3 regions of the Streptomyces sp. NPDC090088 genome follow, and region 2 is predicted to be linked to each of the others. Evidence: riboswitches for the same ligand, from Rfam matches in the RefSeq annotation. Region 2 holds a riboswitch; each other region holds the start of a gene.

Region 1 (6,911 bases), on a different contig from region 2:
TGGATCGAGGAGAAGGGCTTCGCCGTCGCGGTCCACACCCGCCGGGCCGACGACCCGCAGGCCACCTTCGACTCCCTCCGTGCCCCCCTGACCGACCTGGCCACCCGTCACGCCCTGATCGTCGAACCGGGCCGCCTGGTCCTGGAACTCCGCCCCCCGGGCATGGACAAGGGCGTGGCCCTGCGCGACTACGCGAGGGAGATCGGCGCCGAATCGGTCCTCTACGCCGGCGACGACCTCGGCGACATCCCCGCCTTCGCCGCCGTCGAGAAGCTGCGGGAGGAAGGCGTCCCCGGCGTCCTGGTGTGCAGCGGCAGCGAGGAAGTCACCCAGCTGGCGGACCGGGCGGACGTGGTCGTGGACGGCCCGGAGGGAGTCGTACGGCTACTGGGCCAGACGGTCGCATACAGCGCCCCGTAAGCCCCGTAAGGGGCGCGGGGCTGTATCGATGTGCGGCTCCGCCGCGTGGGCGCGACCAGCCCCCACCGCCCCGCAGCCGACGAACTACGAACTCACCCGCCCAACGCCTCCAACTGCTCAAGAAACCAAGCCGCAGGCGGCAGCGCCGTAGCCGCCGCAGCGAGCCGCTTGCACGTCTCCGCCCGCTCCTCCACCGGCATGCCCAGCGCCAGCGCCAACGCGGCGGCCGTCCCCCCGATGTCGTACGGGTTCACGACCACCGCGTCCTCGCCCAGCTCCTCGTACGCCCCCGCCTCCCGCGAGAGCACCAGCACGCACCCCTCGTCCGACACCACGGGGATCTCTTTCGCGACGAGGTTCATGCCGTCGCGGATCGGGTTCACCAGGGCGACGTCGGCCAGCCGGTACGCCGCCAGGGAGCGGGCGAAGTCGTCCTTCACATGGAGCACGACCGGCGTCCAGCCCGCCGTCCCGTAGGCCGAGTTGATGTCGTCGGCGACCCGCTGGACCTCGGCCGTGTAGTCGCGGTAGACGGCGAGGTCCTGCCGGGACGGATACGCGAACGCGACATGCACCACCCGCTCCCGCCACTCGGGGTGGTCGTCGAGCAGCTGCCGGTAGGCCAGCAGTCCGCGCACGATGTTCTTCGAGAGCTCCGTACGGTCGACCCGGACGATGGTCCTGCGGCCGTCGCCGATCTCCTCCCGCAGGGCGGCCATCCGCTCCTCGACGTCCGGCTCGTGCGACCGCTTCCGCAGGAAGTCCGCGTCGGCGCCGAGCCCGTGCACCCCGATCCGGGTGTCTCCGGAGGAGGGGATCCCGGGGCCCAGTACGGCGTGGCAGCAGTCGACGAACGCGTCCGCCCACCGACGGGTGAGGAACGCCGCGTGGTCGGCGCCGAGGATCCCGCTCAGCAGCTCGGCGGCGATGTCGTCGGGGAGGAGCCGGAAGTAGTCCGGCGGCGCCCAGGGGGTGTGGGAGAAATGGCCGATTCGGAGGTCGGGGCGCAGGCGGCGCAGCATCCGCGGGGCCAGCGCCAGGTGGTAGTCCTGGATGACGACCGCGGCGCCCTCGCCCGCCTCCTGGGCCAGCGCCTCGGCGAACGCCCGGTTGTAGGCCTGGTACGACGCCCACTGGCGCCGGAACTCCGCGTCGAAGACCGGCTCCAGCGGGGTCTGGTAGAGCATGTGGTGGACGAACCACAGCACCGAGTTGGCGATGCCGTTGTACGCGTCGGAGAACACCTCCGCGTCGATGTCGAGCATCCGGACCCGCTGGCCCCCGGTGTCCGCCACCGGCAGCCGGCCGCCGTCGGCCCGCCGCACCGCCTCGCGGTCACCGTCGCTCAGCGCCGCGCACACCCACACGGCGTTCGCGTCCGGGCCGATCGCCGACAGGCCGGAGACCAGCCCGCCGCCGCCCCGCTTGGCGTGCAGCGCACCGCCTTCGCGCACCTCGTACGAAACCGGGCCGCGGTTGGACGCGACCAGCACCTCAGCACCGCCGGTGGAAGCCATACGCCTCAACCTAGCCCGGCCCGTAAACGCTCAAACGTACGGCTACGCCCGACCAGCGGCCGTATACGGAACGCGCGTCGAACCCGTCGAAGTCACGCCACTTTGCGTTCGGCGTACTCCGCGATCTCCGCCATCGGCGGCCGTTCCTCCGTGTCCACGGAGTACGTGCGCGGCTCGAAGCCGTCCTCGCTCCGTTCGAACTGGGTCAGGGACGGGCGGATCAGGTGGCCGCGGGCCAGCCGCAGCTGGGCGGTGCGGTAGATCGCGGCGGACATCCGGCCGAGGGCCTGGCCGTCCTGGTGGCGGTGTTTGCGGACCCCCACGTCCACCTGGGCGAGGGCGTCCAGGCCGACCAGGTGCAGGGCGTCGACCAGCATGCCCAGCTCCACGCCGTAGCCGACCGGGAAAGGGAGCTGTTCCAGGAGCGAGCGGCGGGCCGCGTACTCGCCGCCCAGCGGCTGCACGAACCCGGCCAGCTGCGGCCAGTGCATGTTCAGCAGCGGGCGGGCCATCAGCTCGGTGACCCGGCCGCCCTGCCCGGCCGCGCCGGCCAGCGGGCGGTCGTACATCGCCTTGACCAGGTCCACCCCGGGGTCGGTCAGCAGCGGGCCGACGATCCCGGAGACGAAGTCGGAGGAGAAGTCCCTCAGGTCCGCGTCGATGAAGCAGACGATGTCTCCCGTGGTCACGAGCAGGGAGCGCCAGAGGACCTCGCCCTTGCCGGGGACGGCGGGGATGCGGGGGAGGATCGTGTCGCGGTGGACGACCCGGGCGCCGGCCGCGGCGGCCACCACCGCCGTGCGGTCGGTGGAGCCGGAGTCGACGACGACGATCTCGTCGACGAGCGGCGCCTGCTGCATCAGGTCGTGGCGGATGACCGCGACGATGTCACCGACGGTCTCCTCCTCGTTGAGCGCGGGCAGCACGACGGAGACCGACTGACCCGTCCGCTGCTTGGCGGCGAGTATCCGGTGCAGGGGACGGTCGTTCAGGGACCAGGAGCGGGTGGCCAGCCAGCGCTCGACTTCTTCCAGCACAGTCAGCGGCTCCTCACTGTCACGATCACACAGCGCGGTGTGATCCATCTCGCGGTTCGGACGACTATCTCAACTGTCCTGGCCTTCGGTTACAGTCTTGAACAACGCCGATGACCATCGCATGTCCTGCGGTCACCGTGCGTTGACAACCGAATACAGCTCATCCAGAGGGGCAGAGGGATACGGCCCGATGAAGCCCCGGCAACCCTCCAGTCGGTACTCGTCTTCCAAGGCGTGGCTCCCGGCTAGGGAAGGTGCCAAATCCGTCTCACGGCGAGATGCGTCGTGAGGAAGATGAGGAGAAAGGGCCTCGCCTCACATGGCTGCGCAGACTGTTGCAACCGATTCCCCGAAGACCGTCGACCTGGGCCCCGCCACGGCGCTGTCCTGCCGCGAGTGCGGTCACCGGGTGCCGCTCGGCCCGGTGTTCGCCTGCGAGGAGTGTTTCGGCCCGCTCGAGATCGCGTACGACTACTCGGCGTACGACGCCGAGGAGCTGCGGAAGCAGATCGAGGCGGGACCCGCGAACATCTGGCGTTACGCCCCGCTGCTGCCGGTCCCGGCCGACGTGGCGACCAAGCCCAACATCAACCCCGGCTGGACCAAGCTCGTGCAGGCCGACAACCTGGCCAAGGAGCTGGGCGTCACCGGCGGCCTGTACGTGAAGGACGACTCCGGCAACCCGACGCACTCCTTCAAGGACCGCGTCGTCGCCCAGGCCGTCGAGGCCGCCCGTGCCTTCGGCTACACCACCCTCTCCTGCTCCTCCACCGGCAACCTGGCCGGCGCGGTCGGCGCCGCCGCCGCCCGGGCCGGCTTCCGCTCCTGCGTGTTCATCCCGCACGACCTGGAGCAGGGCAAGGTCGTCATGGCCGCGATCTACGGCGGCGAGCTCGTCGGCATCGAGGGCAACTACGACGACGTGAACCGTTTCTGCTCCGAGCTGATCGGCGACCCGGCCGGCGAGGGCTGGGGCTTCGTCAACGTCAACCTGCGGCCGTACTACGCGGAGGGGTCGAAGACCCTGGCGTACGAGATCTGCGAGCAGCTCGGCTGGCAGCTGCCGGACCAGCTGGTCATCCCGATCGCCTCCGGTTCGCAGCTCACCAAGGTCGACAAGGGGCTCCAGGAGCTGATCAAGCTCGGGCTGGTCGAGGACAAGCCGTACAAGATCTTCGGTGCGCAGGCCGAGGGCTGCTCGCCGGTGTCGGTGGCCTTCAAGGGCGGCCACGACGTGGTCCGGCCGCAGAAGCCGAACACCATCGCCAAGTCCCTCGCCATCGGCAACCCGGCCGACGGTCCCTACGTCCTCGACATCGCCCGCCGTACGGGTGGCGCGGTGGAGGACGTCACCGACGAGCAGGTCGTCGACGCGATCAAGCTGCTCGCGCGGACCGAGGGGATCTTCGCGGAGACCGCCGGCGGAGTGACGGTTGGAGTCACCAAGAAGCTCATTGAGAATGGGCTCATCGATCCCTCGAAGTCGGTCGTTGTACTCAACACCGGTGATGGATTGAAGACGCTCGACGCGGTGGCGGGTACGGGTCTTACCGCGACCATTCGCCCGAATCTCGAGTCTTTCCACGAGGCCGGGCTCGCCTGAGTCCCCGAGAAATAGGGCGCTGCCCTGACCGGAGGTTTAAAGCCGTGAGCGTCACTGTTCGCATCCCCACCATCCTGCGCACCTACACCGGTGGCCAGGCCGAAGTCAGTGCCGAAGGTGCCACCCTCGGCGAGGTCATCACCGACCTGGAGAAGAACCACACGGGAATCTCCGCCCGCGTTCTCGACGACCAGGGCAAGCTGCGCCGGTTCGTCAATGTGTACGTCAATGACGACGACGTGCGCTTCGAGCAGGGCCTGGAGACCGCCACCCCGGACGGGGCCGGCGTCTCCATCATCCCGGCCGTCGCGGGCGGCTGACCGACCCCGCAGACCGCGCCGACCCGGCTGACCTGCTGACCTGATGGCCGTATGACCGAACATTACCTTCGGTAACACCCATCACCGAGTGTTCATCTGATTGCCCCCTCCGTGAGAGAAGCGGAGGGGGCAATTCTGTGTGGTTGAGCGCGGTACAGTTGGGGAACGCGGTCCTGATCTCCAGGTCGGGAGCCCCGTATTCGATACCGCGAGCCCGACAAGAAGTAGCCAAAGTGTGCGGGTTCTTTGCGGCTTTTGCGGCTTATCTGGGGCCCGACTTGCCCTGAATTCGGCCGAATTCTTGCTACATTCCGGACCCTTCCCGTCCAGAATTCTCGTCCGATTGACCTGTTGCAGACGGCAGTTGGACAGATACATTCGGCCGCGGTCGACGCGTTCCGGCGCACGCCCCCAACCATTGGGGGGTGAGGTCTGACCCGGATCCGCGAAGTGTGGATCTGTGCAAGGGCCAGTAATAGGGGAGTTAGGCATGGCTCAGGGCACCGTCAAGTGGTTCAACGCGGAGAAGGGGTACGGCTTCATCGCGGTCGACGGTGGTGCGGATGTTTTCGTCCACTACAGCGCGATCCAGATGGACGGGTACCGCACCCTGGAAGAGGGTCAGCGAGTCGATTTCGAGATCTCGCAGGGCCAGAAGGGGCCGCAGGCGGACATGGTCCGGCTGGCGACCAGCTGAAGCACGCGCCGACTGACAGCGACGTTCTTCTGTACATCTTCGAAGGGCTCGTGCCTCCCGGGGCACGGGCCCTTCGGCATGCCCGGCCGCGTGTGCCCGATCCCCGGGAGGCGCTTGCACTCGCCTACCCCGAGTGCTAATCATTGGCGTTAGCACTCTGAAGGTGAGAGTGACAAAGAAGGACCGGGTCGGTGAGGCCCGCGGGCCGGGTGGGGCAAGGAACCCACGGGTCGGCGAGCCGTCCGTCGCGGGCGCGGGCGCGGTCCTGAAGACTCACCCCCAGTCCTGGAGGGACCACTTCACATGGCCAAGATCATCGCGTTCGACGAGGAGGCGCGGCGCGGCCTCGAGCGCGGCATGAACCAGCTCGCGGACGCCGTCAAGGTGACGCTCGGCCCCAAGGGCCGCAACGTCGTCCTCGAGAAGAAGTGGGGCGCCCCCACGATCACCAACGATGGTGTCTCCATCGCCAAGGAGATCGAGCTCGAGGACCCGTACGAGAAGATCGGCGCCGAGCTGGTCAAGGAAGTCGCCAAGAAGACGGACGACGTCGCCGGTGACGGTACGACCACCGCGACCGTGCTCGCCCAGGCCCTGGTCAAGGAAGGCCTGCGCAACGTAGCCGCCGGCGCCAACCCGATGGCCCTCAAGCGCGGTATCGAGAAGGCCGTCGAGGCCGTCTCCGGTGCCCTCCTCGAACAGGCCAAGGATGTCGAGACCAAGGAGCAGATCGCTTCGACGGCCTCCATCTCCGCCGCCGACACCCAGATCGGCGAGCTCATCGCCGAGGCCATGGACAAGGTCGGCAAGGAAGGCGTCATCACCGTCGAGGAGTCCCAGACCTTCGGTCTGGAGCTGGAGCTCACCGAGGGTATGCGCTTCGACAAGGGCTACATCTCGGCGTACTTCGCCACCGACATGGAGCGTATGGAGGCGTCCCTCGACGACCCGTACATCCTGATCGCCAACTCGAAGATCGGCTCCGTCAAGGACCTGCTCCCGCTCCTGGAGAAGGTCATGCAGTCGGGCAAGCCGCTGCTGATCATCGCCGAGGACGTCGAGGGCGAGGCCCTGTCGACCCTGGTCGTCAACAAGATCCGCGGCACCTTCAAGTCCGTCGCCGTCAAGGCCCCGGGCTTCGGCGACCGCCGCAAGGCGATGCTGAACGACATCGCCATCCTCACCGGTGGCGAGGTCATCTCCGAGGAGGTCGGTCTCAAGCTCGAGAACACGACCCTCGACCTGCTGGGCAAGGCCCGCAAGGTGGTCATCACCAAGGACGAGACCACCATCGTCGACGGCGCCGGCTCCTCCGAG
Region 2 (6,911 bases):
TGATGTCGGTCCCGTCGAACAGGACCTGTCCGGAGGTCGGGTCGGCCAGCCGGAGCACCAGCCGGGCGGTGGTGGACTTGCCCGAGCCCGACTCCCCGACCAGGGCGAGGGTCTGCCCACGGTGGAGCGTGAGGCTGACGTCGTCGACCGCGCGCAGGGTCCGGGTCTCGCCGCCGGCCCGGGGCAGCCTGAACTCCTTGACCAGGTGGCGTACTTCGACCAGGGGCACGGCGTCCGCGGGCGCGGCCGGCACCGGGGTGCGGGGGCGGGCCGTGGTCAGGCTGGGGGCGGCGGCGAGCAGTCGCCGGGTGTACTCGTGCTGCGGGTCGGCGAGGACGGCACGCGTCTCGCCCGCCTCCACGACCCTGCCCTCGGACATGACCACCAGGCGCTGGGCCCGGTCGGCGGCGACCCCGAGGTCGTGGGTGACCAGCAGGATCGCGGTGCCCGACTCCTCGGTGAGGTGCTGGAGATGGTCGAGGATGACCCGCTGCACGGTCACGTCGAGCGCGCTGGTCGGTTCGTCGGCGATGATCAGCTCGGGCTTCGCGGCGAGCGCCACGGCGATCAGGGCCCGCTGCCGCATGCCGCCGGACAGTTCGTGCGGGTACTGGCGCGCCCGGACGGCCGCGTCGGGCAGTCCGGCCCGGTTCAGGACCTCGACCGCCTCGGCCGCCGCCGAACGCCGGGTCGCCAGTCCGTGGACGCGCAGCACCTCGGCGACCTGCTCGCCGATCCGCTTGACCGGGTTGAGCGAGACCGTCGGGTCCTGCGGGACCAGCCCGATCCGCGCGCCTCGCACGGTGCGCAGCTCCGCCTCCGACAGGGTGGCGAGGTCGTGCCGGCCGAAGCGGACCGTGCCCGCGTCGATCGTGCCGTTCGCCGCCAGCAGCCGGGTGACCGCGTGCGCGGTGGTGCTCTTCCCGGAACCGGACTCGCCGACGACGGCGGTCACCTGCCCTGGCCAGACGTCGAGGTCGACGCCCCGCACGGCCGCTACCGACCCGCTCCGGGTGCGGTATGACACGGACAGGTCGCGGATCTCCAGCAGTGGTGTGCTCACGCCTTCACCGTTCTCGGGTTCGTCGGTCATCGCTGCCGGGACCATTCGCCGTCCAGCGCCCGCGCGACGCGGTTGGTGGCCAGGACGGTCGCGGCGATCGCCAGCCCGGGCAGCGCCGTCAGCCACCAGGCGTTGGCCAGGTAGTTGCGGCCGTCGGAGATCAACGTCCCCCACTCCGGGGCCGGCGGCGGCGCGCCGTAGCCGAGGAAGCTCAGCGCGGACACGGCCAGGATCGAGGAGCCGAAGTCCAGGGTGGCCAGGACCACCACCGGGCCGGCCGCGTTGGGCAGCACATGCCGGCCCAGCACCGTGTACCAGCGGGCCCCGCAGGACCGCGAGGCCTCCACGAACAGCGCCTGCCGCACCCGCAGCACCTCGGCGCGGGCCACCCGGGCGAAGGAGGCGACGCTGGCGATACCGACCGCGACCGCCACCTTCACCGTCCCGTACCCGAGCGCGGTGACCAGGGCCAGCGACAGGAACAGCGCCGGGATGGAGAGAAGGACGTCGACGACACGCATCAGCACGTCGTCCACCCAGCGGCCCACGAACCCGGCGACGACCCCGAGCAGGCCGCCCACCACGAACGCGACCAGGACCGCGATCAGCGTGGCCTTGAGGGAGAGCTGGGCGCCGTGCACCACGCGGGAGAAGACGTCGCGGCCGAGTTCGTCCGTGCCGAACCAGTGACTGCCGCCCGGGCCGCGGAAGTTCTCCGACGGGACTCCCTTCAACGGGTCCTGCGCGGTGAACAGGTCCGGCCGGAACGAGGCCAGCACGACCAGCACCAGGACAGCCACCGAGAGCAGCAGACCGGGGCGGCGGACCAGGAACCGCAGCACTCGGCGTACATCGGCCCGGCGGTACGGCCCGGGGGTGGTCGCGGGTCCCGCCTCGACCGACCGGGCGGGACCGAGCTCGGCCCCGGACGCGTTCCCCGTGCCGCCTGTGCCGCCTGTGCCGCCCGTGTCGTCGACAAGGCTCTGGCTCATGCGAGGCCCACCCTCCGGTTCGAGGCCACCACGATCCGCGGGTCCAGCAGCGGATAGACGAGGTCGACGACCAGGTTCGTCGCCACGAAGATCAGCGCACCGAACACCACCACCCCCTGGACCAGCGGGATGTCCTGGGCGGTGACGGCCGCAGCGGTCACCCGGCCCAGGCCGTCACGGGAGAACACCGTCTCCACGACCACCGAACCGGCGATCAGCTGCCCCACCAGCAGCCCGACGACCGTCAGCGCGGGCAGTGACGCGTTGCGCAGCGCATGCCGCAGATGCACCCGCCAGCGGCCGGCGCCCTTGGCCCGGGCGGTCTCCACATAAGCCTGGTCGAGCGCGGTGAGCAGGCTCTTGGCCAGCACCTGGGCGACCAGTGCACCCGTCGGCAGGGCCAGGGTCAGCGCCGGCAGCACCAGACCGCGCAGCCCGTCGTTGCCGAACGCCGGGAACCAGTGCAGCCGGAAGGAGAAGGCCTCCACCAGCAGCAGCCCCACCCAGAACGTCGGGACCGACACCCCCAGCGGCGGCAGCGACAGCAGCAGCTGCCGCAGCCACCGCCGCGAGGTGTACGTCGCCACCACCGCGAGCCCGCCGCCGAGCACCACCGCGAGCACCAGCGCGGCCCCCGTCAGCTGGAGCGTCTGCGGCAGCGCGTCGCCGATCACGGAGGTGACCGGGCGGCCGGTGGAGACGGCGTCCCCGAAGTCCCCGCGCACCGCCCGCCCCAGATACTCGGCGTACTGCACGAGCACCGGCTTGTCGAAGCCGTACTCGTGCCGCAGCGCGGCCAGTTGGGCCGGGTCGACCTGCCCGGAGTCCATGCCGGCACCGGCCATCGCGCTCACCGGGTCACCGGGCAGGAAGTCCAGCACCAGGAACGACACCGTGTAGGCCGCCCACAGCACCCCGACCGCCTGCGCCAGGCGTTTGACGACGTAGCGGCGCATGCGTCAGCCGATCCAGGTGTCGTGCAGCTGGACGCGGCTGCCCGAGTCGAAGTCGAGGTCGTGGACCTTGTCCGACACACCCAGCTGGGTCTGCAGCTCCACCACCGGCACGTTGTACGCGTTCCGCACGAGCAGCTTCTGTGCCTCGGCGACCAGCTGCGCGCGCTTGGCGGTGTCGGTCGTCGCGGCCTGCGCGGTGAGCGCGGTGTCCAGCGAACTGGCGGGCAGGTGGTAGAAGTTGCCCAGCTGGGTGGAGAACGAGGTGCGCAGGATGTCCGGGTCGGCACGGGTCACGTTGCCCCACACCACGTCGAAGTCGCCGGACTGGACCGTCGTCGCGAACTGGGTGACCGGGAGCTGCTTGAGCACCACGTCGATCCCGACGGCCTTCAGCTGCTGCTGGACCAGTTCCAACGCGGGCTGGTTGGTGGCCGCGTTGGGGAACCAGGTGATGGTCAGGGACAGCTTCTTGCCGTCCTTGGTGCGGATGCCGTCGCCGCCCGCCTTCCAACCAGCCTGATCCAGCAGGGACTTGGCCTTGGCTGCGTCGGTGGACAGGTCGGCGGCGAGGTTCGTGTAGTCCGGCGTGGTGTGCGCCAGGACGCTGGTGGCCGGCTGGGTGCCGGTGGGGAAGACGGTGTCGGCGATCTGCTTGCGGTCGACGGCGACCTGGACGGCCTGGCGCACCTTCGCGTCCTTGAACAGGGGCCGTGCGTTGTTGAGGCCGAGCCCGAACACCACACCGGGGTTGGCCCGGCGCTGGAGGGTGACCTGGCCGCCCTTGAGCGCGGCCTCGTTGGCCTTGCCGACGCTGCTGATCACGTCCACCTGCCCGGACTGGAGGCTGCCCGCCCGGACGCCCGCCTCGGGCACCACCTTGAACACCAGCTTGTCCAGGTAGGCCGCGCCCTTCTTGGACCACAGCGAGGAGCCCCAGGCGTACCCGGACCGCCGGTCCAGCGTGACCGACTGGTTCTGGACGTACTGCTTCAGCACGAACGGCCCGGAGCCGACCACACCGTCACTGCACTTCTGCTGCGGGCTCTTCTTGACGCTCGCCGACGACTCGATGCCCAGCGAGTGCGTCGAAGTGGCTTGCAGGAACTGGGCGTTGGGCTGCTTGAAGGTGACCTTGACGGTGAGCGGGTCGACCACGGTGGTGGCCTTGACGCCGCTGAGATAGCCCTCGGCGAGGGTGCCCAGGGCGCCGAGTTTCGGGACCGCGTCGAAGTTGTCCTTCACCACCTGCGCGGTCAGCGCGGAGCCGTCGCTGAAGGTGACCCCCGAGCGCAGCCGGAACGTGAACTCCGTGGCGTCGGCGTTGATGTCCCAGCTCTTGGCCAGCCACGGGACGATCTTGCCGGTCCTGGGGTCCTGGTCGGTCAGGGAGTCCACGAGCTGGCGCACCGAGTAGATGGTGTCGTTGCTGCCGACCTGCTGCGGATCCACGCAGCCGGCGTCGGAACCCACCGCGAAGGTGAGGGTGCCACCGGACTTCGGCCGGCTGCTTCCGCTGCCGGTGCCGCCGTCGCCCGAGCCGCAGGCGGTCAGCAGGACACCGGTGGTCAGCAGGGCGGCCAGGGGCGCCCAGCGGGACGTTCTGGGAAAGGGAAGTGCTGTCACGGAGGGGGTTCTCCTACTCGTGTCACCCGGCAACGGGGTGCCGGGCTTCGGTGCGCGAGGCACGGCCGTGCAGGGGCGTGCGGCCCGGGCCGGAGGGCACCGGCACGGGGAGGCGCTGTACGGAAACGGGTCAGGGAAGGGGCACCCGGAGCGGCGGCGGAGCCGTGCGCATGGGAGCGGTGAGCAATGACCGGCAGAGGCCGGTGCGGTGGTCGGCCGGCAGAGGGCGGCGGCCGGCGGGGGATGCGCTGGTCAGGCCTGACAGAGGCAGCTGGTCGAGCGCTTCAGATCGATGTGACGGCGGCGCGAGAGCCGGGAGAAGGCCATGGCGTCGGTGAAGGGAGCCGGGAGGTCATCGCGCTGCCGCATACCGGTCCTCCTCTTCTCCGGCCCCGCTCACGGGGCCACGCGCTTGCGGGGATCGTCGGTGATCCCGCCGGGCTTTCACCTGGAGCACCCCGCCGCGCGGGAGGGTTGCCGGTCAGCGAGCCAGGGCTTGACGCTGACACTCAATGCCGGTCGCGATGCTACGGAGCGGTTTTGTCGTACGTCAATCCCGGAACCGGGCGTCCTGTTCGAAAGACGGCGCCGTCTCACGGGGCGGGACGCGTGGTGGACGCACCTTCCGCCGTGTGTTTTGATCCGGTCATGGAGACCGCAGGTCAGGCACGCACCGTGCTGCTCGACCCGTTCTGGGTGGGCCGTCGCGCCGATCAGTTCGACGAGACCTGTCGCTGACCCCCGGCCCGTCCCACCGGGCTTCTCTCCCACTCTTGCCTCGTAGCGCCGTCGTCGCGTAGGGCCGTCGCCTGCGAAGCCCCCACGCGGCTACCAATCGCCGTCACCCCAGGCCGACTTCGCGACGAGATCGTCGTACGGCCCTCGCCACCGTGGATCGACCCCTCGGAAAGAGACGCATGGCCGTCAACCGAACCGTCCCGTCAGGGGCGTTCGCCGCGCTGCGGGTCCGTGACTACCGGATCTACTGGAGCACGGGTCTGGTGTCCAACATCGGCAGCGCCATGCAGGGCGTCGCGCTGGACTGGTACGTCCTGACCCTCACCCACAGCGGGACCGCGCTCGGGTGGGTCGCCGGTCTGCAGTTCGCCCCGGTGCTGCTGTTCGGTCTGTGGGGCGGCGTCCTGGCCGACCGCCACGACCGGCGGACCCTGCTGCTGTGGACCCAGACGCTGTACGCGGTGCAGGCACTGCTGCTGGCGGCGCTGGTGTTCTCCGGTCATGCTCCGCTGTGGGCGCTGTACGTGCTGTCCTTCGCCCTGGGCAGTGTGTTCACGGTGGAGAACCCCGCACGGCTGTCCTTCGTCACCGAACTGGTCGGGCGGACGCTGATCCCGAAGGCCGCGGGGCTGAACATCCTCTCCCTGAACGCCGCGCGCCTGATCGGCCCGGCGATCGCCGGGGTGCTGATCGGGGCGATCGGCACCGGGTGGGTGTTCGCCCTCAACGCGGTGTCGTTCACCGTGGTCCTCGCGGGTGTGCTCGCGATCCGGCCGCGCACGGGCGGCGGGCCGGCCACGCCCCGGCCGCCGTGGACGGGGGCGGGGGCGGAGGGCTTGCGCTATGTGGCCGCCCGGCCCGAACTCGTCGGCGTGTTCACGGTCTTCGGGCTGACCGCGACCTTCGCGGTGAACTTCCCGACCACCCTGACCCTGTTCGCCGGGCGTGTCTTCGACGTCGGCTCCCGGGGCCTCGGTTTCATGAACACGGCCCTGGCCGTCGGGACCGTCGCCGGGACGATCGCCGCCACGCGCGGGGTCTCGCCCCGGGTGCGGACGGTCGTCGTCGGCGCGCTGCTGTTCGGCGGGTTCGAGGCGGTGGCGGCGCTGATGCCGTCGTATCCCGCCTTCCTCGTCCTGCTGCTGCCCGCCGGTTTCACGTTGATGACGCTGAACACGGCCGTCAGCGCCTTCGTCCAGTCCGAGGTCAGCGATGCCATGCGCGGGCGGGTGATGGCGGTCTACACGGTGATCTCCATGGGCGGCAGCCCGGTCGGTGCGCCCGTCGTCGGCTGGATCTCCCAACACGCCGGGGTGCGCTGGGGGTTGGCCTCCGGCGCCGCGACCGCGGTGCTGGCGGCGGCCGGCGTGGCGCTCTGGCTGGCCCGCACCGCACCCACGGCAGCCGCCCGGGCGGCCCCGCCCGTCTCCGGGTCCGCCGCCACCGGCCGCCCGGCCCTCCCCGTCCCCGCACCGCAGTGTGAACCGTCCACCGGAGGAACTCCCCATGACTGACCGTCACACCGGGCTGCCCGGGCTG
Region 3 (6,911 bases), on a different contig from region 2:
GGGCGACGAGGTCCAGCATCTCGGGCACGTCGCCGGGTCCGAGCCGTACCGCCTCGGGGTCGGGCTCGGCCCGCAGGGCCGTGGCGACGAACTGGACGCCCGTGCCGCCGCCGACGACCTCCCAGCCGGGCGGGGCCTGCTCGACCGGCTTGATCTTCACGGTGACGCCGGGGCCCACGAGCGTGTGCAGGTCGGCCCAGGCGTCCGGGTCGGTGGGGTCGGCGAGGGCCGCGTAGGCGTAGACGTCGTCGGGATACCGGGCCGCCCGCCCGAACCGCTCCGCCAGGTGGGCGTGCGGGCCGGTCAGGGCGGACCATACGGCGTTGTCGAGCACGGCGGTGCCAAGGTCTCCGCCGCCGCGGACGTCGGTGGGGACGGTCACGGTGGCGGAGTCCTCTCTTGCTTCAACCGACATGGTGCACGGTGTTCTTGATGACTGATCAGGAGTTGTCGAGGGGCAGTCCGGGCGGGTTGACCTCGGACTTGGCGACGGCCTCGTCGGAGAGGTTGTAGGCCTTGAGCCACTCGGCGTACTGGCCGTTCTTGATCAGGTAGTTGATGGCGTCGGCGAGCGGCTTGGCGAGTCCGCTGTCCTTCTTGGCGGTGGCCGCGATCAGGCCCTGCAGGCTGGCGCCGGCGCCCGAGTAGGTGCCCGCGGTGCGGGTGGCGTTGGGCGTGTTCGCCGTCTGCTTGTTGTGGTAGGCGAAGCCGGGGTTGGGGCCGAAGGAGGCGTCGATCTTCCCGCTGTTGAGGGCCAGGAAGGTGCTGGTGCTGTCCTGGAAGTACTTGACGGTGAGCTTCTTGCCCTCCTTGGCCAGCTTCGCCTTCCACTCCAGGAGGATCTTCTCCTGGTTGGTGCCGGAGCCGACGGCGATCGTCTTGCCGGCGAGGTTCTCGTAGTCGCCGTCGAAGTTCCAGGTGCTCTTCTTCGGCACGATGAAGGCGAGGTTGTCCTGCCGGTAGGAGGCGAACTCGTACTTCTTCTTGCGCTCTTCGGTGATCGTGATGTTGGAGAGGGCCACATCGACCTTGCCGCTGTCGATGCCGACGAACATGTTCTCCCAGGTGGCGTTCTTGACCTCCGGCGTGAGTCCGAAGACGGCGGCGATCAGCCGGGCGAGGTCGGGCTCGGAGCCGGTCAGGGTCTTCTGGTCGCTGCCGACGTACGCCAGCGGCGGGAATCCGGCGGGCAGGGCGCCCTCGCCGATGACGAGCTTGCCGCTCTTGCGGACGGCCGCCGGCAGTTCGGCGCTGATGGACTTGACCTCGGAGACCTTGATGGTGGTCTGGGTGCCGGCGCCGTTGGAGACCCGTCCGACGACGACCTCGCCGGACTTGGCGCTGTCGGTGGTGGTGGCCGCGTCGCTGTCGCCCCCGCAGGCGGCGAGCCCGGTGGCGAGGGTGGCGACGGCGGTGGCCGCGGTGATGCCTCTGAGCAGGCTGCGTCGGGTGAGGTGGGTGGGCATGGCCGTTCCTTGTCGCTGGAAGAGGGTGCTGAGGGTTGGCGTGGGGGGAAATCTGGGGGTGCGGTTCACAGGACCTTGCTGAGGAAGTCCCTGGTCCGTTCGTGCCGCGGTTTGTCGAGGACCTCGGAGGGCGGGCCCTGCTCGACGATCCGGCCCTCGTCGATGAAGACGACCCGGTCGGCGATCTCGCGGGCGAAGCCGATCTCGTGGGTGACGATGACGAGCGTGGTGCCGCTGGTGGCCAGGTCCTTGATGACGGCGAGGACCTCGCCGACCAGTTCCGGGTCCAGGGCGGAGGTGGGCTCGTCGAAGAGGATCACGCCGGGGCGCAGGGCGAGGGCGCGGGCGATGGCGACGCGCTGCTGCTGGCCGCCGGAGAGCTGGCGGGGGTAGGCGCCGACGCGCTCGCCGAGGCCGACCCGCTCCAGGAGTTCCTTGGCCAGGGCCTGCGCCTCGGGCTTGGTGAGCTTCCCGGTGGCGACGGGGGCGGCGGCCACGTTGTCGAGGACGGTCAGGTGCGGGAAGAGGTTGAAGTTCTGGAAGACGAAGCCGATCCGGCCGCGCTGGGCCAGGATGGCGCGCTCGCTCAGTTCCTTGAGCCGCTCGCCCTGCCGTTTCACCCCGATCGGTTCGCCGTTGATGCTGACATGGCCGATCTCGGGCTTCTCCAGGTGGTTGATGACCCTGAGGAGGGTGGACTTGCCCGAGCCGGACGGGCCGAGGATGACGGTGACCTCGCCGGGGCGGATGGTCAGGTCGATGCCGTCGAGGACGCGGTGGGTGCCGTACCACTTGTGGACGTCGTGGATCTCCAGGGCGGCGGGGGCCGTCTCCAGGGTGTCGGTGCTGCTCATACGGCGGCCTCCCGGCGGATGCGGGCCCGCAGGTCGGTGAGGCCGGCCCGGAGCTTCTGCAGGGGCGTCGGCGGCAGTGCGCGGGTGGCGCCGCGGGCGTAGTACCGCTCGACGTAGAACTGGATCACGGAGACGACGCTGGTCAGGATCAGGTACCAGACGGTCACCACCAGGAGCAGCGGCACGATGTCGCCGGGGTAGGTGGAGCCCATGCTCTGCGCGGTCCCGAAGAGGTCGAGCAGCGAGACGTAGAAGACCAGCGAGGTGCCCTTGATCAGGCCGATCAGCTGGTTGACGTAGTTCGGGGTGATCGACCTGAGGGCCTGCGGGAAGACGATCCTGCGGAACTGGTAGCCCTTGGGCAGGCCGAGCGCGGCGGCGGCCTCGTGCTGGCCCTGGTCCACGGAGAGGATGCCGCCGCGGACCACCTCGGCCGCGTAGGCGGCCTCGTTGAGGCTGAGACCGATGACGGCGATCACCATGTCGGTGGCGAGTTTCGACTCGTCGAAGGAGAAGAAGGCCGGCCCGAAGGGGACGCCGACGCTCAACGTCTTGTACAGGGCGCTGAAGTTGTAGAGGAAGAGCAGGACCACGATGAGCGGGATGGAGCGCAGCGCCCAGACATAGGTCCAGCTGACCGCGCGCAGCACCGGGCTCTTCGAGAGCCGGGCCAGGGCGAGCAGGATGCCGCCGAGCAGGCCCAGTACCGCGCTGTAGGCGGTGACTTCGAGGGTGATGACCAGTCCGTCGAGGAGGGTCGGCCGCAGGAACCAGTAGCCGAAGCGGTCCCACTGGTAGAAGGGGTTGGTCACCAGCCCGTGGGCGAACTGGGCGACCAGGACCAGGACGGCGGCGGTGGCGATCCACCGTCCGGGTCGGCGCAGCGGGAGAACTCGCTGCGCTGCCAATGGTTTTGACGGTTTGTCAGCGGGGGGCGCGGCGGGCGCGGTTATGGTGGCGCCTGGGGGTTCACTCATGGCGGGCTCCGGCGGAGTCGGACACCCCTGGTGCCGCGGCCGGGAACGCGGTACCGCGCCGTGTTCGGGCACGGCACGGCACGCGGGGCGCGCGGGATGCGGGGGTGGGCGGACGGCGTCACACCGGGCGGCCGGTGTCTACGTCAGAGAAGCGGTGTCTACGTCAGGAAAGCCGAGCGGCGAGAACTGCGGGGCGAAGGCGGAAGAGCCTGGTCAGACCCGACAGCGGGCACAGCCCGGTGCGGTACACGCGCTACACAGGGCGCTGTTGACACGGAGCAGGTCGACGGCACGGTCGGCGACGAGCGGGCTCGGATACGGCTGTACGCAGCCCTGGGCACGGCGCTCGGCCGTCCTGGAGGCTGCGTACATGTCCGTCACCTGTCTTGTGTGATGGCCCCGGGGCGGGGCCTCGCGCTTACCGAACGTCGTCATCCGGTCCGGTCGTCACCTGGGGCACCCCACCGCGATGCGAGGGTTGCCGGTCAGCAAGCCAGGGCTTGATGCTGACGCTCTTGACCGTTCTGGTCCGTAAGTAACGCAGTTGCCCGAACGAATGTCAACGCCTGTCCAGCTGGCGAAACGGTTCGGGCCGCTCTCACCTGCGGGAAACGTCCGCCGCATGGCCGGCCCAGTCCAGGATCTGGACGGCCGCGCCGGCGGCTTCCAGGCCCTGGCAACGGCCGTGGTGGCGGCGGGCGATGCCGTCGAGGTCGAGGTGGGCGCCGAAGGCCGGATGCGCGGCCAGCCGCCGGGCGTAGGCCCACAGCACCGGGTGGTCGGCGATGCGGTGCACGGCGGAGGCGTCCAGATGGGTGCGGTGCACGGTGTCGAGTTGCACCAGCGCCACCCACAACTCGATGTCAGCGGCGGTGAGCTGACCGCCGATCAGGAACTCCACCCCGGTCAGCCGGCGCTCCAGCTCGTCCAGGGTGGCGAGCAGCGTCTCCAGTGCCTCCGGGTCGCCGCCCTCGCGCCCGGCGCGCTGTGCGGCCTGTTCGACGCCCTCCGCGCAGAGCCGCTCGACGGCCTCGATCTCGGCCTCGGCGCCGCACGGGTGGAGCCGGGTGACGCCGTCGCCGAAGTGCCGGTCCAGGTCGCGCAGGATGTCACGGCTGTGGGTGCTGACGATCCGGCCGGACCAGTCGTCGCTGAGCACGGGCGCCAGGGCCGGTCCCACGTAGCGGTGGGCGCTCGCCTCGTACAGCGGGCGCAGCGCCGTGTGGCTGCCGTCGGGACAGTCGGGGACCGCGGGCAGGAAGGTGACCGGACAACAGTCGTCGAGGCCGAGCAGGCTGTGGCCGACGGCGATGCGCAGGCCGTCGGCACAGGCGGTGGCCAGATGGAGCCGGTAGCGGCGCGGCACCGCGTAGTGGCCGCTGCGCGCGTCGCGGCCGATGCGGCCCCGGAAGGCGGGGGCGGTGCGGACGGACGGCAGGGCGGCGAGCGGAGTGATGGACATGCGTCTCCCCAGATGCGGGCGCGCGGACGTACGCGCGGCGGAAGCGTTCGTCGGTGGGCGGGGGCCCGGCTCGTGCGGGGCGAGCGGGCGTTCAGCCCCTGCGGCCGAGGGCTCTGCGGCCGGTCGCGCCGAGGCCGGTGGCGCCGAGGCTGATGGCGCTGCACACACGCTGCAGATCGATGTGCAGGCGGGAGGTGAGCAGGGGGGCCGCCCAGGGCGTACGGCTCTCTCGGCGCGGTCTGCCGGTGAGCGTGCGCACGCGACCCATCTTTCCCTACCTTTTCACTAGGATTCCCATCTGGAGTGTCGATCCGCCTCCGCCCGACGTCAAGGGGGCGTCCACGCCTGGGACACCCGGCCCCGGGTTGCCGCCGGACGGCGGGGGCGGTCCGCTGGAGACGCAGGCCGAGTGACAGGAGCCGGATCCGATGAGCGAGCCCCCGGGTCCCGGGCCCGTGCCCGGGGCCGTGCCCGAGACCTTCGCGTTCGCCTGCGGGCGGTGCGGCAAGGCCTGGGAGGCCACCTTCCAGGCGGTGTTCTTCATCGACCCGATCGCCGACCCGGACCTGCAGAGCACCCAGGAGTACGTCGACGAGGCCGGGCGGGCGGTCCGCTCACCGCTCGCGGACGCGGTGTGCCCGCGCTGCGGCAGCCGCCGGGTGCGGATCACCGCCCCCGGATCGTGACACTCCCGCACCGCGCCCCGGCACTCACCCGAATGGCCCGTGCGGGTGGTCCGTGGTCCCGGCGGATGGTGGCGTGGAGGGAGCTACCGCGTTCCCGAGGAGGCAGTCGCGATGACCCGTCCGTCCCGACCCGCGCGTGTTCTCGCCTCGGCCCTGGCGGCGGGAACCCTGCTCGCCACGGCGGCCTGTGCGGACGAGAGCGGCGCCCCCGAGGCCGTGTCCGTCTCGGCCGCAGCCGAGCGCTCCCCCTCCCCGTCGGCGACGCCGGCCCTCACCGGGGCCGGCGCGCAGGCCGCGCTGATCACGCCGGCCGACATCGAGAACGACTGGCAGGTCGCCACCGACGCCGCGACCTGGCGCAACTCCATGCTGATCGGCAAGGTCGACGTGGCCGGCTTCCTCACCGCCAAGTCCGACGCCGCCGACTGCCAGCGGCTGCTGGACGGCCTCTACTCCGACAGCCTCCTCGGCCGCGCCACCGGCGCCTCCGCCCTGCGCGGCTTCACCTCGGAGGACTCCCGGATGCTGTACCAGGTCGGGGACTACGGCTCGGCGAACGTCGACGCCACCCTGGACTGGATGAAGACCCTGCCGGAGAAGTGCAACCAGTTCACGGCCACCGGCCAGGACGGCGGCAAGCGGACGGTGCAGGTCGTGGCGCTGGAGGTGCCGAAGGCGGGCGACGCGCGCGAGGCCCTGACGGTGACCGTCCAGGGCACCGCCGCGGGCCAGCCGTCCACCTTCAGCACGGATGTCGCGATCCTGCGCGTCGGCGCCTCCGGGGCGGCCGTCACCAACGGCGGCCTCTCCGCCGTCGACCACGACAGCACCGACCGCGCGGTACAGGGCGGCGCCCAGCGCCTCAAGGACGTCCTGTCCGGCAAGACCCCCGCCCCGCTGCCCAGTCAGTGGGACTGAGCCGGCGGGACTGATCCCCGTCAGCCGATCCGAGCCCCGGTGCCGCTGACCCGGACACGCGGGTCGCCGGTGCGCAGGGTCACCGTGAGTTCGCCGGGACGGCCCAGGTCCTCGCCCTGGTGCAGGGTGAGGACGGCGTCCTCGGGGACCAGGCCCAGCTCGCGGACGTACGCGCCGAACGCGGCGGCCGCGGCGCCGGTCGCCGGGTCCTCGACGACGCCGCCGACGGGGAACGGGTCCCGGACGTGGAAGACGGTCGCCGACTCCCGCCACACCAGCTGCAGCGTGGTCAGGTCCAGGCGGTGCATCAGGGCTTCGAGGCGCGCGAAGTCGTAGGCGAGACCGGCGAGCCGGGCGCGGGTCGCCGCCGCGAGCACGAGATGGCGGGCGCCGGCGAACGCGATCCGCGGCGGGAAGCCCGGGTCCAGGTCGGCGGCCGGCCAGTCGAGCGCGGCCAGCGCCTCGGCGAGGTCGGCCTCGGCGATCTCCTCGGTGTGCGGCTCGACGCTGGTGAGCGTGGCCCGGACCGTCCCGTCCGCCACGGCCAC

What was found. Region 2 has a riboswitch for S-adenosylmethionine ahead of ACIPSJ_RS23205 (putative leader peptide). Riboswitches for the same ligand answer to the same signal wherever they lie in the genome.
Region 1: it holds a riboswitch for S-adenosylmethionine, as region 2 does, so the genes downstream of both, thrC (threonine synthase) here and ACIPSJ_RS23205 (putative leader peptide) in region 2, are expected to answer to the same signal.
Region 3: it holds a riboswitch for S-adenosylmethionine, as region 2 does, so the genes downstream of both, ACIPSJ_RS33175 (amino acid ABC transporter permease) here and ACIPSJ_RS23205 (putative leader peptide) in region 2, are expected to answer to the same signal.

Annotation. Positions count from the first base shown of each region.
Region 1 is NZ_JBIVDZ010000006.1:166,976-173,886, forward strand. Features, by position in the region: gene otsB (trehalose-phosphatase) at 1-420, shown strand, start outside; gene ACIPSJ_RS28590 (trehalose-6-phosphate synthase) at 513-1,937, opposite strand; gene ACIPSJ_RS28595 (glucosyl-3-phosphoglycerate synthase) at 2,030-2,974, opposite strand; SAM riboswitch class I at 3,132-3,275, shown strand; gene thrC (threonine synthase) at 3,294-4,577, shown strand; gene ACIPSJ_RS28605 (MoaD/ThiS family protein) at 4,622-4,897, shown strand; gene ACIPSJ_RS28610 (cold-shock protein) at 5,388-5,594, shown strand; gene groL (chaperonin GroEL) at 5,898-6,911, shown strand, end outside.
Region 2 is NZ_JBIVDZ010000004.1:715,545-722,455, reverse strand. Features, by position in the region: gene ACIPSJ_RS23225 (dipeptide ABC transporter ATP-binding protein) at 1-1,108, opposite strand, end outside; gene ACIPSJ_RS23220 (ABC transporter permease) at 1,090-2,055, opposite strand; gene ACIPSJ_RS23215 (ABC transporter permease) at 2,052-3,011, opposite strand; gene ACIPSJ_RS23210 (ABC transporter substrate-binding protein) at 3,015-4,634, opposite strand; gene ACIPSJ_RS23205 (putative leader peptide) at 4,887-5,003, opposite strand; SAM riboswitch class IV at 5,038-5,151, opposite strand; gene ACIPSJ_RS23200 (MFS transporter) at 5,552-6,886, shown strand; gene ACIPSJ_RS23195 (LLM class flavin-dependent oxidoreductase) at 6,879-6,911, shown strand, end outside.
Region 3 is NZ_JBIVDZ010000007.1:477,501-484,411, reverse strand. Features, by position in the region: gene ACIPSJ_RS33190 (GNAT family N-acetyltransferase) at 1-382, opposite strand, end outside; gene ACIPSJ_RS33185 (ABC transporter substrate-binding protein) at 441-1,466, opposite strand; gene ACIPSJ_RS33180 (amino acid ABC transporter ATP-binding protein) at 1,532-2,320, opposite strand; gene ACIPSJ_RS33175 (amino acid ABC transporter permease) at 2,317-3,297, opposite strand; SAM riboswitch class IV at 3,707-3,818, opposite strand; gene ACIPSJ_RS33170 (glutathione S-transferase C-terminal domain-containing protein) at 3,896-4,759, opposite strand; gene ACIPSJ_RS33165 (putative leader peptide) at 4,851-5,018, opposite strand; gene ACIPSJ_RS33160 (hypothetical protein) at 5,188-5,445, shown strand; gene ACIPSJ_RS33155 (hypothetical protein) at 5,557-6,363, shown strand; gene ACIPSJ_RS33150 (PhzF family phenazine biosynthesis isomerase) at 6,384-6,911, opposite strand, start outside.